4 regions of the Shewanella sp. 10N.286.52.B9 genome follow, and region 2 is predicted to be linked to each of the others. Evidence: predicted binding sites of a transcription regulator. Region 2 holds the regulator's gene; each other region holds the start of a gene.
What was found. Region 2 encodes sigma-54, which starts transcription at its own class of promoters, with help from an activator protein. Its sites were predicted from a motif close to GTTGGCACGNNNNTNGNNT; they were not measured.
Positions count from the first base shown of each region.

Region 1 (2,209 bases), on a different contig from region 2:
CGATTACCGCATTTTATACCGTGCTTACCGAAGGTGATGATCAACAAGATCCCATTGCCGATGCGTCACGGGCGATTTTAGATGGTCATATTGTGTTATCAAGAACGCTGGCAGATTCTGGCCATTACCCCGCAATTGATATTGAGCAGTCCATTAGCCGCGTCGCACCTATGGTGATTAGCACTGAGCATTTAGAGTCCATGCGTCTGGTTAAACAGATGTATTCACTTTATCAGCAAAACAGAGACTTAATTTCAATTGGGGCTTATTCCCAAGGCAGCGATCCACGCATTGATAACGCTATTCGGTTACAACCAGCGATGAATGCATTTTTACGCCAAGGATTTAAAGATGTTATTTCCTTTGATAACAGTCAAACCATGGTTGGGCAGATTGCTGCTCAGTGTAAATAATGCGCCGGGCTGATCCATTAATCACAGTGCTTAAACTCAATAAAGAAGCAGAAGAACAGGCGGCTTTACAGCTTAAATCTGCACAATTAGAACTACAAAAATGTGAGGGGCAATTAGAGGCGTTAAATAATTATCGTCTCGAGTACATGAAGCAAATGAATGAAAATCAAGGCAAAACGCTAAGTGCCAGTGAATATCATTCTTTTCATGAGTTTATTAAGCAAATTGACCAAGCACTAGTGCAGCAAGTTAATACCGTTAAAGAAGCACAAAATCAGACCCAACATCGACAAGTTAATTGGCAGCAAAAGCAACAAAAGCGTAAAGCGGTTGAATTGTTGTTAGCTAAAAATGATCAAAAAGCTCAGCAAATAGCCAATAAACAAGAGCAAAAAGCCTCAGATGAATTTGCGATGCAGCAGTTTATTCGTAAAACCCCGCGTTAAATTCCCTTATCCGTTTTTAGCCTAATTAATTTTTATTCTGGCACTCTTATTGCTTGGTTCGTTATTAATAATAAAAGCGTCAGCAATGTGACTTTCATAATTTTATAGCACCAATAGGTTTTCGGTGTTATTAACTCGGAGTTTGTTATGCAGCAAGTGAGTAATATTTTACTTGGAAATAGCAATAAAATGGCGAATTCCCCAACGGGAGAGACGCCGCAAGGTACTGATAGCTCATCTTTTTTGTCGGCGCTTAATCAAGTTTCTCAAACTGATGAGATGCAGGGTAACACTGAGCAAGCTTCTGAAAATAACACAGATATCAATCTGGTGGATGACAATGCCTCACAAGAGCATATTGCTGCAGAAACCGATATTGCTTTAATCTTTGCTCAAATTGACTTAGCAGAAAATTTTGAAACCAATAGCCAACCAACAGGTGGCAACATATTGCCGCTGGCTATTGAGGCCGATTCAACTACAGAATTTTTAAGTGACTATTCAGCTGAGCAACTACAAAATTTATCTGAATTTAGTGCAATGTCTGCAGCTGAGTTGTCAGCATTATCAGTCAAGGAGTTAAATCAGCTGATCACTGACTTTAACCAGCAAACTCCCATCCAAGGTGGAGCCTTACTCCCTTTGATTGAGTTAGCAACAACCAGCGCCATAGATAATGCTGAAAAACCAGCCCTTGCACTTAGCAGTGGCTTTAGTTCAATTCATAAAAACATAATGGATAACAATAGCGCTGCTGTTGATGTAAACAAAAACCTAGTTGATGTAAACAAAGGCTTAGTTGATGCAAACAAAACTTTAGGCGCTCCTGACAGTATTGAAGGCAAAATAACCTCAAAGGAATCTGGGGTTAACCTGAGTAAAGCTGAGTTCTCGGTATCCATGGATAAGTCTGCTATTCCTTCCTCTGCCAATAGTCCTAGTAGTAATGCCCTAGCAAATAATGCCATTGCCCTTAGCGCTGGTGAGTTTACTCTTGATGCAGAATCTGTGGATCTCAAGGCGATACAAAATCAAAGTAGCTTAACGTCAGTGCATAAAAGTGATGTGCCGCAATTTCAATTATCGTTACGCCAAGGATCTGAGTCGGTAGGGCAAATGCAGGAGATGATCCAAAAGTTCGCCCCTGTGATGAAGCAACAACTCATGACGATGGTAGGACAGGGCATTCAACATGCGGAAATTCGATTAGATCCGGCAGAGCTTGGCCATATGGTGGTCAGAGTTCAAGTTAATGGCGATCAAACCCAAGTGCAATTTCAAGTGGCGCAGACACAAACCCGAGACCTATTGGAGCAAGCTATTCCGCGGCTACGGGAAATGCTAGCAGAA
Region 1 covers NZ_MCTY01000183.1:1,928-4,136, reverse strand. The annotation lists gene fliI (flagellar protein export ATPase FliI) at 1-413, shown strand, start outside; gene fliJ (flagellar export protein FliJ) at 413-859, shown strand; gene BCU91_RS13275 (flagellar hook-length control protein FliK) at 1,007-2,209, shown strand, end outside.
Region 1: a site for sigma-54 is predicted at 896-914, ahead of BCU91_RS13275 (flagellar hook-length control protein FliK). Genes of this name have one in related genera too.

Region 2 (2,209 bases):
CATTTGATTAAAATAGCAATGGGTTCTTCGATATTATCTAAGCGCCCATGTGGAATTGCTATGCCATTTCCTATACCTGTACTGCCCATTTTTTCACGCGCTATTAGACTTTCAAAAATAGCCTGTGAAGAAAGGGTTGGGTACTGGGCAGCCATTAAATTGCTGATTAATTCCAGTACCTTTTTCTTACTGCCCGGAGTGGCACAGGTAGTGCACGCCGGCTGCAGGATGGTACGAAGTTCCATCGTTAATGCTTAGTGAGTTTCTCTTTATGTTTAATTACCTGACGGTCTAGCTTATCTATCAGGGCGTCTATTGCCACATACATATCAGCGTTACGCGATACAGCAAACACTTCACCGCCTTTTAGGTGCAGTTTGGCTTCGGCAATCTGTTGTAGCTTTTGAACATCGAGCACAACGTGAACATTATTGATCTGTTCGAAGTGTCGTTCAAGCTTTGAAAATTTTGTTTGCACGTATTCCCGTAAAGATTGAGTTATTTCAATATGGTTTCCAGTCAGGTTAATTTGCATAGGTCATCCTCCAATAACAAAAGTTATAAGCTTTTGCGTTGGTTTGAGGGAGGGATGAGCATTGCCTCTCGATATTTGGCTATCGTACGTCGAGCAACGTTAATCCCTTGTTCAGCCAATAGTGTCGCCATTTTACTATCACTAAGAGGCTTTTTCGGGTTTTCTGCAGCTACGAGCTTTTTAATAAATGCGCGAATTGCTGTAGAAGAGCATTCTCCACCATCATCGGTACTTACATGGCTTGAGAAAAAATATTTTAGTTCAAAAAGTCCACGGGGGGTATGCATGTATTTTTGGGTCGTGACCCGTGAAATGGTCGACTCGTGCATTTCAACCGCTTCAGCAATATCATTGAGCACCATCGGCTTCATGGCTTCTTCACCGAACTCAAAGAAACCTTGCTGAAATTGTACGATACAGTTAGCCACTTTTAGTAAGGTTTCATTACGGCTATCGATGCTTTTGATAAACCATTTAGCTTCTTGTAAATGACCACGAATAAATTGGCTGTCAGCTTGGCTTGAACCGCCTTTGGCCATAGCTGCATATTGCTGATTAACGCCAATTTTAGGCATGTTATCGGGATTTAGCTCGACCACCCAGCGACCATTCTTTTTAAGTACAGTAACATCAGGAATGACGTACTCATCTTTAATGGGGGTAATTTGCAAGCCTGGACGTGGATTGAGCGTTTGAATAAATTCAATGGCTTCACGTAAATCATCTTCTTTAAGCTTGGTTTTACGCATCAGTAACCTAAAGTCACGACCGGCGATTAAATCAAGATGATCTTTAATCAGTAACTTAACATTATCTATGCAAGGAATTTCATTAGGGTATTGGCCTAATTGAATTAATAGACACTCACTTAAATCTCGCGCTGCAATGCCGACGGGATCGAAGTGTTGTACCCGTTTAAGTACAGCTTCAACTTCATCGAGTTCGATATCGTCAGTGCCTAAGGATTGCAAAATGTCTTCAACGCTCTGGGTGAGGTAACCGCGCTCATCAATGGCATCAATAATGGCGGTTGCAATCACTAAGTCATTTTCAGAAAAGGGAGTGAGGTTTTTTTGCCATTCAAGATGCTCATACAAGCCTTCACTGGTTTCGCCTTGAAACGGCATATCATTACCGCTCGATACTGCGCCAGAGCCAGAAGTAGGCGAGGCGGTATACACCTCATCCCATGTGGTATCCATAGGGAGTTCTTCAGGCATAGAATCTTTAGTGAGCGATTCAGTGGTATCAACCGTTGAGGTGTCTTTTTCTATGGTGACTTGGCTATTATCACTAAAATCGGTGTCAGTTTGCAGGGCGTTTTCTTTTACGGGCTCTTTGGCTTTAGTGAATTCGTCTTCAAGCTCTAATAGCGGGTTTGAATCAAGTGCTTGTTGAATTTCTTGCTGTAGCTCCAATGAGGAAAGTTGCAATAAGCGAATCGCTTGTTGCAACTGTGGGGTCATGGTTAAGTGTTGACCCATTTTGAGTTGGAGTGAGGCTTTCATGTACCGCTTGTCCCTAATTGAATTACATCATCGCGACGAACAGTGTGGGCGCTAGTTTATGATCCTAGAAAAATAGACTAGATTAAGGTTTGTTGTTGGCCGCGAATGCCATACTAAAAACTGAATAGTGCTAACTATAGCTTGAATTGTTCACCTAAGTATACCG
Region 2 covers NZ_MCTY01000190.1:54,920-57,128, reverse strand. The annotation lists gene ptsN (PTS IIA-like nitrogen regulatory protein PtsN) at 1-245, opposite strand, end outside; gene hpf (ribosome hibernation promoting factor) at 248-535, opposite strand; gene BCU91_RS14340 (RNA polymerase factor sigma-54) at 559-2,043, opposite strand; gene lptB (LPS export ABC transporter ATP-binding protein) at 2,178-2,209, opposite strand, start outside.

Region 3 (2,209 bases), on a different contig from region 2:
AATAGAGCAAAAAGTGTTGATACTGTCTTCAGTATTTGCGCTGATGTTTGCTGTAGGCGGCTTGGCGGTTGGGCTGATATTGGGTTCCTTAGTCATAGCCTTTGATGGTTTATACTCGTTAATTAGTTTGCTGTTAACTATTTTGTCACTGCTCGCCGCTAAGCTTATCCATTCCCCGAAAGATAAGCGTTTCCCCAATGGTAAGGCGATGTTTGAACCTATTGTTATTGCGATCAAAGGTGTGGTGATTATGTGCCTAGTGATTTATTCACTGTTCGGCGCAATCGATAGTTTAATACAAGGTGTCAAGCCGTTAGACATTGGTGTCGCGAGTGTTTTTGGGCTGGTAAATACCCTTGGTTGTGGTTTTGCTTGGTGGAAAATAACCCAAATGAGCCGCGAGTCGCACTCAGGGTTAATTGAAGCAGAAACTAAGCAGTGGCAGATGGATACTTTGCTCAGCATGGCTATTACGCTGGGGTTTGTTATCGCATGGGGCTTAACGCAAACTTCGCTGGCTCAATATGCAGGTTATGCCGATCCACTCATGATGATATTAATTTCAGCTTACTTTTTGAAAGTTCCTTTTTCTATGGTGAGTCAAGCGGTCAAAGAGCTATTGCAAATGGCACCACAACAAGAACTGATTGCAGAAGTATCCAAAGGCATGAAAGAAGTTGATAGCCAAGAAACCCTGCATTTAGGCAGTGTCGTCAAAGTGGGAAATGAGCTTAGAATTGATATCAATGTCGTACCTAGTGAAGAGTCAATTATAAAGACCGGTGATATCAAAGTATTTCAGCAAAATCTCAAGCAAAAGTTATCAGCGCTGCCATACAAGTTAGAGCTTAAAATGAATATTGCCATTTAACCATTTAGTCATCAAGCTATTGCTAGTCACTACAATAACCATATTCGATTATTGGTACCATTTGAGTCTTAACGAAGACTCACTTATCCGCCGCAACAACCACTAACTTGCTCATTACGCTTCATTTAGCGAGACAAACTTGATGCTAAATACGGCCTTTCAATAATGGCTTTTTTGCGCTATCTAGGTGCAGCTTGCACTACTTACAACCATTTTCAAAAAATCTAATTAGATTAGGGTGTTGATTTATAAGCATTTATCAACCTTGGTATGAAGTTGGCTTATTAGCAGTCAACTACATAACTATAGGGAATGCACTATGTCATATATCGAGCCAAAGGAGTTTGCTACCAAGATGGTAGATGCTGGGGAGCAAAAAATCTTCATGTCGACACGAGATACATTAGTTAGGGCATTTATGGCTGGCGCGATACTGGGACTTGCCGCTTTTTTTGCCATTACCGTTATCGTGAAAACAGGTAGCTTGTTAGTCGGATCATTATTATTCCCGGTTGGGTTTATTATGTTGTATCTGATGAAGTTTGATTTGCTGACAGGTGTATTTACCTTGGTGCCTTTAGCTGTCCTTAACAAGCGACCGGGATGTACCTGGGAGCAACTTTTTAGGAATTGGGGGTTAGTGTTTGTGGGGAATTTTGCCGGCGCGTTAACCGTGGCATTTTTTGCATCCTATATCCTGACTTATGGTTACAACACTGACGGTGGAGTATTAGCGGCTAAAGTGAGCTCAATTGGTGAGTCACGTACGTTAGGGTATCAAGAGCATGGCGTGGCAGGCTGGTTTACTATTTTTATTCGCGGCATGTTGTGTAACTGGATGGTGTCTATGGGAGTGGTAGGCGCTATGATCTCAACCTCAGTGAGCGGCAAAATGGCTGCAATGTGGATGCCTGTGATGCTGTTCTTCTTTATGGGTTTTGAGCATTCAATCGTTAATATGTTCCTATTTCCATTTTCAATGATCATGGGCGGTGACTTTACTGTTAGCGACTACCTATTGTGGAATGAAATCCCAACGGCATTAGGTAATTTAGTCGGCGGCTTTTTACTCGTGGGCTTACCTTTGTACTTAACCCATGTTAAGACAAGCCCTGAGCGTAAAACTGCTGCTGAAAAAGAAAGCTTAGCTTTATAAGCAGTGCTAAGGCCTATCCTTGTCTCGATTGGGCTTTGTTATGGCGATTCAAGTGATACCTGCTTACTTAATGGTAAGCCGTTGATGGTTTTATCGGTAAATACTATTAGCTTGAACACTATTAACCTAAATAAAATAGCTTGAACAAAAAATGCCCGCAGCTGCGGGCATTTTTATGGTTT
Region 3 covers NZ_MCTY01000071.1:24,904-27,112, reverse strand. The annotation lists gene BCU91_RS05480 (cation diffusion facilitator family transporter) at 1-871, shown strand, start outside; gene BCU91_RS05475 (formate/nitrite transporter family protein) at 1,191-2,027, shown strand.
Region 3: a site for sigma-54 is predicted at 1,136-1,154, ahead of BCU91_RS05475 (formate/nitrite transporter family protein). Genes of this name have one in related genera too.

Region 4 (2,209 bases), on a different contig from region 2:
CATAGATTTAGATTTACCCCGCAGTTAGTATCTACCCTAGAAAGGCCACTTGGGCGGGCGGGGCGATTATTTACTGAGTTAATTTCAGAAGAATTTGCAACTTTTAATCAATCAACTAATGATCAAAAAATTAGTCATTCGGCCATTGGTTAGTTATGGATTGCATAAGTATTATCGTTTTACTGTTAAGGATTTAAATGAAGTATTGGTTAATGAAATCGGAACCTGATGAGTTCAGCATTGACGATTTAGCAGCATGTTTACCACAGTCAGAACCCTGGCAAGGGATACGTAATTATCAGGCGCGAAACTTTTTACGGGATGAGGTAAAAACAGGGGATTTAGTGCTGTTTTACCATTCCAGCTGTAAAGTTCCCGCTGTTGTGGGGATTGCTGAAGTGACGTCAGATGCTTATAACGATTTAAGTGCTTTTGATAGTCAAAGTGCTTATTTTGACCCTAAGTCAGATAAACAAAAACCGAGATGGGTTGCAGTAGATATTCGTTTTAATCAAAAGTTAACCCGCATTATTACCTTGGCGCAGTTAAAAGCAGATCCAAAACTTGCTGACATGGTATTAGTAAGTAAAGGCGCTAGGTTGAGTGTTCAACCAGTGACAGAAGAAGAGTTCAACTATATCGTTGCCTTATAAATGCTTTATAAATGCCTTAAACATAAAAAAGGAGTGCTAATAAATTAGCGCTCCTTTTTTAACATTCAATAGTAACAGCAATTAAAATTGGTTTAGATTAATAGCTTTCTTTTGCCACTATGGTTTGTCCAATCGGCGTGAGGCTCAATAAAGCCAGCTTCACATGTTGTATAGCAAACGGAATACCAATGATAGTGATAAAACAAGCTAGAGCATGGGTGAGGTGACCGATGGCCAACCAAATACCGAAAAATAAAAACCAGATTACATTACCTATCATCCCTAATGGACCGGTACCAAAGTCTTCTGTGCCTGATAGGTGTTTACGATTTACATTTTCTTGGCCGAATGGCCAAAATGCCATTTCACCAATGACGAAACAGGCTCGGCCAAAGGGGATACCGATAATACTAATAAAACATAAGAGCCCAGCTAGCCACCAAGCTAAGCCCATTATAAAGCCGCCCATGATGAACCAAGCGATATTAAAAACTAATCTTAATACTGACATCTAAAATCCCTTACTTGTTGTAATAACTTACTATTTTTAATCGTGCTTTGTACAGTTTGTTAGTCGAACTATGCACTATTGAAGCGAAATCTGTGCCACATTATATATATTTTTTATCTTGCTGAATTTAAACGATAATTCTATAAGGTATATTGTCTCTTAAACTCTCAGCATAAATAGGTTAGCTAAAAACAACATTTTTTAGTTAAAATAATAACTCTACTCATTGATGTTGAGATAAACATGTTTGCCACCACACCAGTACAAACCATTCGATTTGCAGAGCAGGCAATATTTGTAAAACGCGATGATTTACTCCACCCGGATTTCAGTGGTAACAAAGCGCGAAAATTTCAATATTTTCTCGAGCAAGATTTCCCTCTAGTAAAAAAACTGGTTGGCTATGGCTCAGCGCAAGCAAATTCGCTGCACTCTTTAGCTGCCTTAACCAAAATGCGCGGCTGGCAACTTGATTATTATGTTGACCATATAGCTGGCTATCTTAAGCAAAACCCCCAAGGAAACTATAAAGCGGCCTTAGACAACGGCGCCAACATCATTGAAAAGCCAGCGGGTATTGAGCTGAACCTAGAGACTTATGTACAACAAGATATTCAAGCGCCGTATGAATCGAACAAACAGCTTGTCGTTAAGAGTACGGTGTTTGTTCCCGAAGGCGGGCGTTGTGAATATGCTCAGCTAGGGCTTGATCAACTAGGGCGAGAGATTATTGAATGGCTTAAACAAAATAATATGAAAAAGTTAGAGCTATTTCTTCCTTCAGGTACAGGTACCACGGCACTTTACTTACAACGTTTTTTTGTCGAATTCAGTAAAACAGCCAGCAGCTCAGACCTCTCGCTGCCCAGTGTAACGGTATTAACCTGCAGCTGTGTTGGCGGTGATGAATATCTCACTAAGCAGTTTTATCAATTAACCGATAATACTGACTATCATCCAAGGATCATCTCTAATGGTAAAAAGTATCATTTTGGTAAGTTGAACCGTCAGTGTTATGACATGTGGCAACACGTCAATAAGCAAG
Region 4 covers NZ_MCTY01000016.1:14,883-17,091, reverse strand. The annotation lists gene BCU91_RS01770 (LysR family transcriptional regulator) at 1-153, shown strand, start outside; gene BCU91_RS01765 (EVE domain-containing protein) at 198-653, shown strand; gene BCU91_RS01760 (YccF domain-containing protein) at 751-1,164, opposite strand; gene BCU91_RS01755 (1-aminocyclopropane-1-carboxylate deaminase) at 1,408-2,209, shown strand, end outside.
Region 4: a site for sigma-54 is predicted at 1,246-1,264, ahead of BCU91_RS01760 (YccF domain-containing protein). Genes of this name have one in related genera too.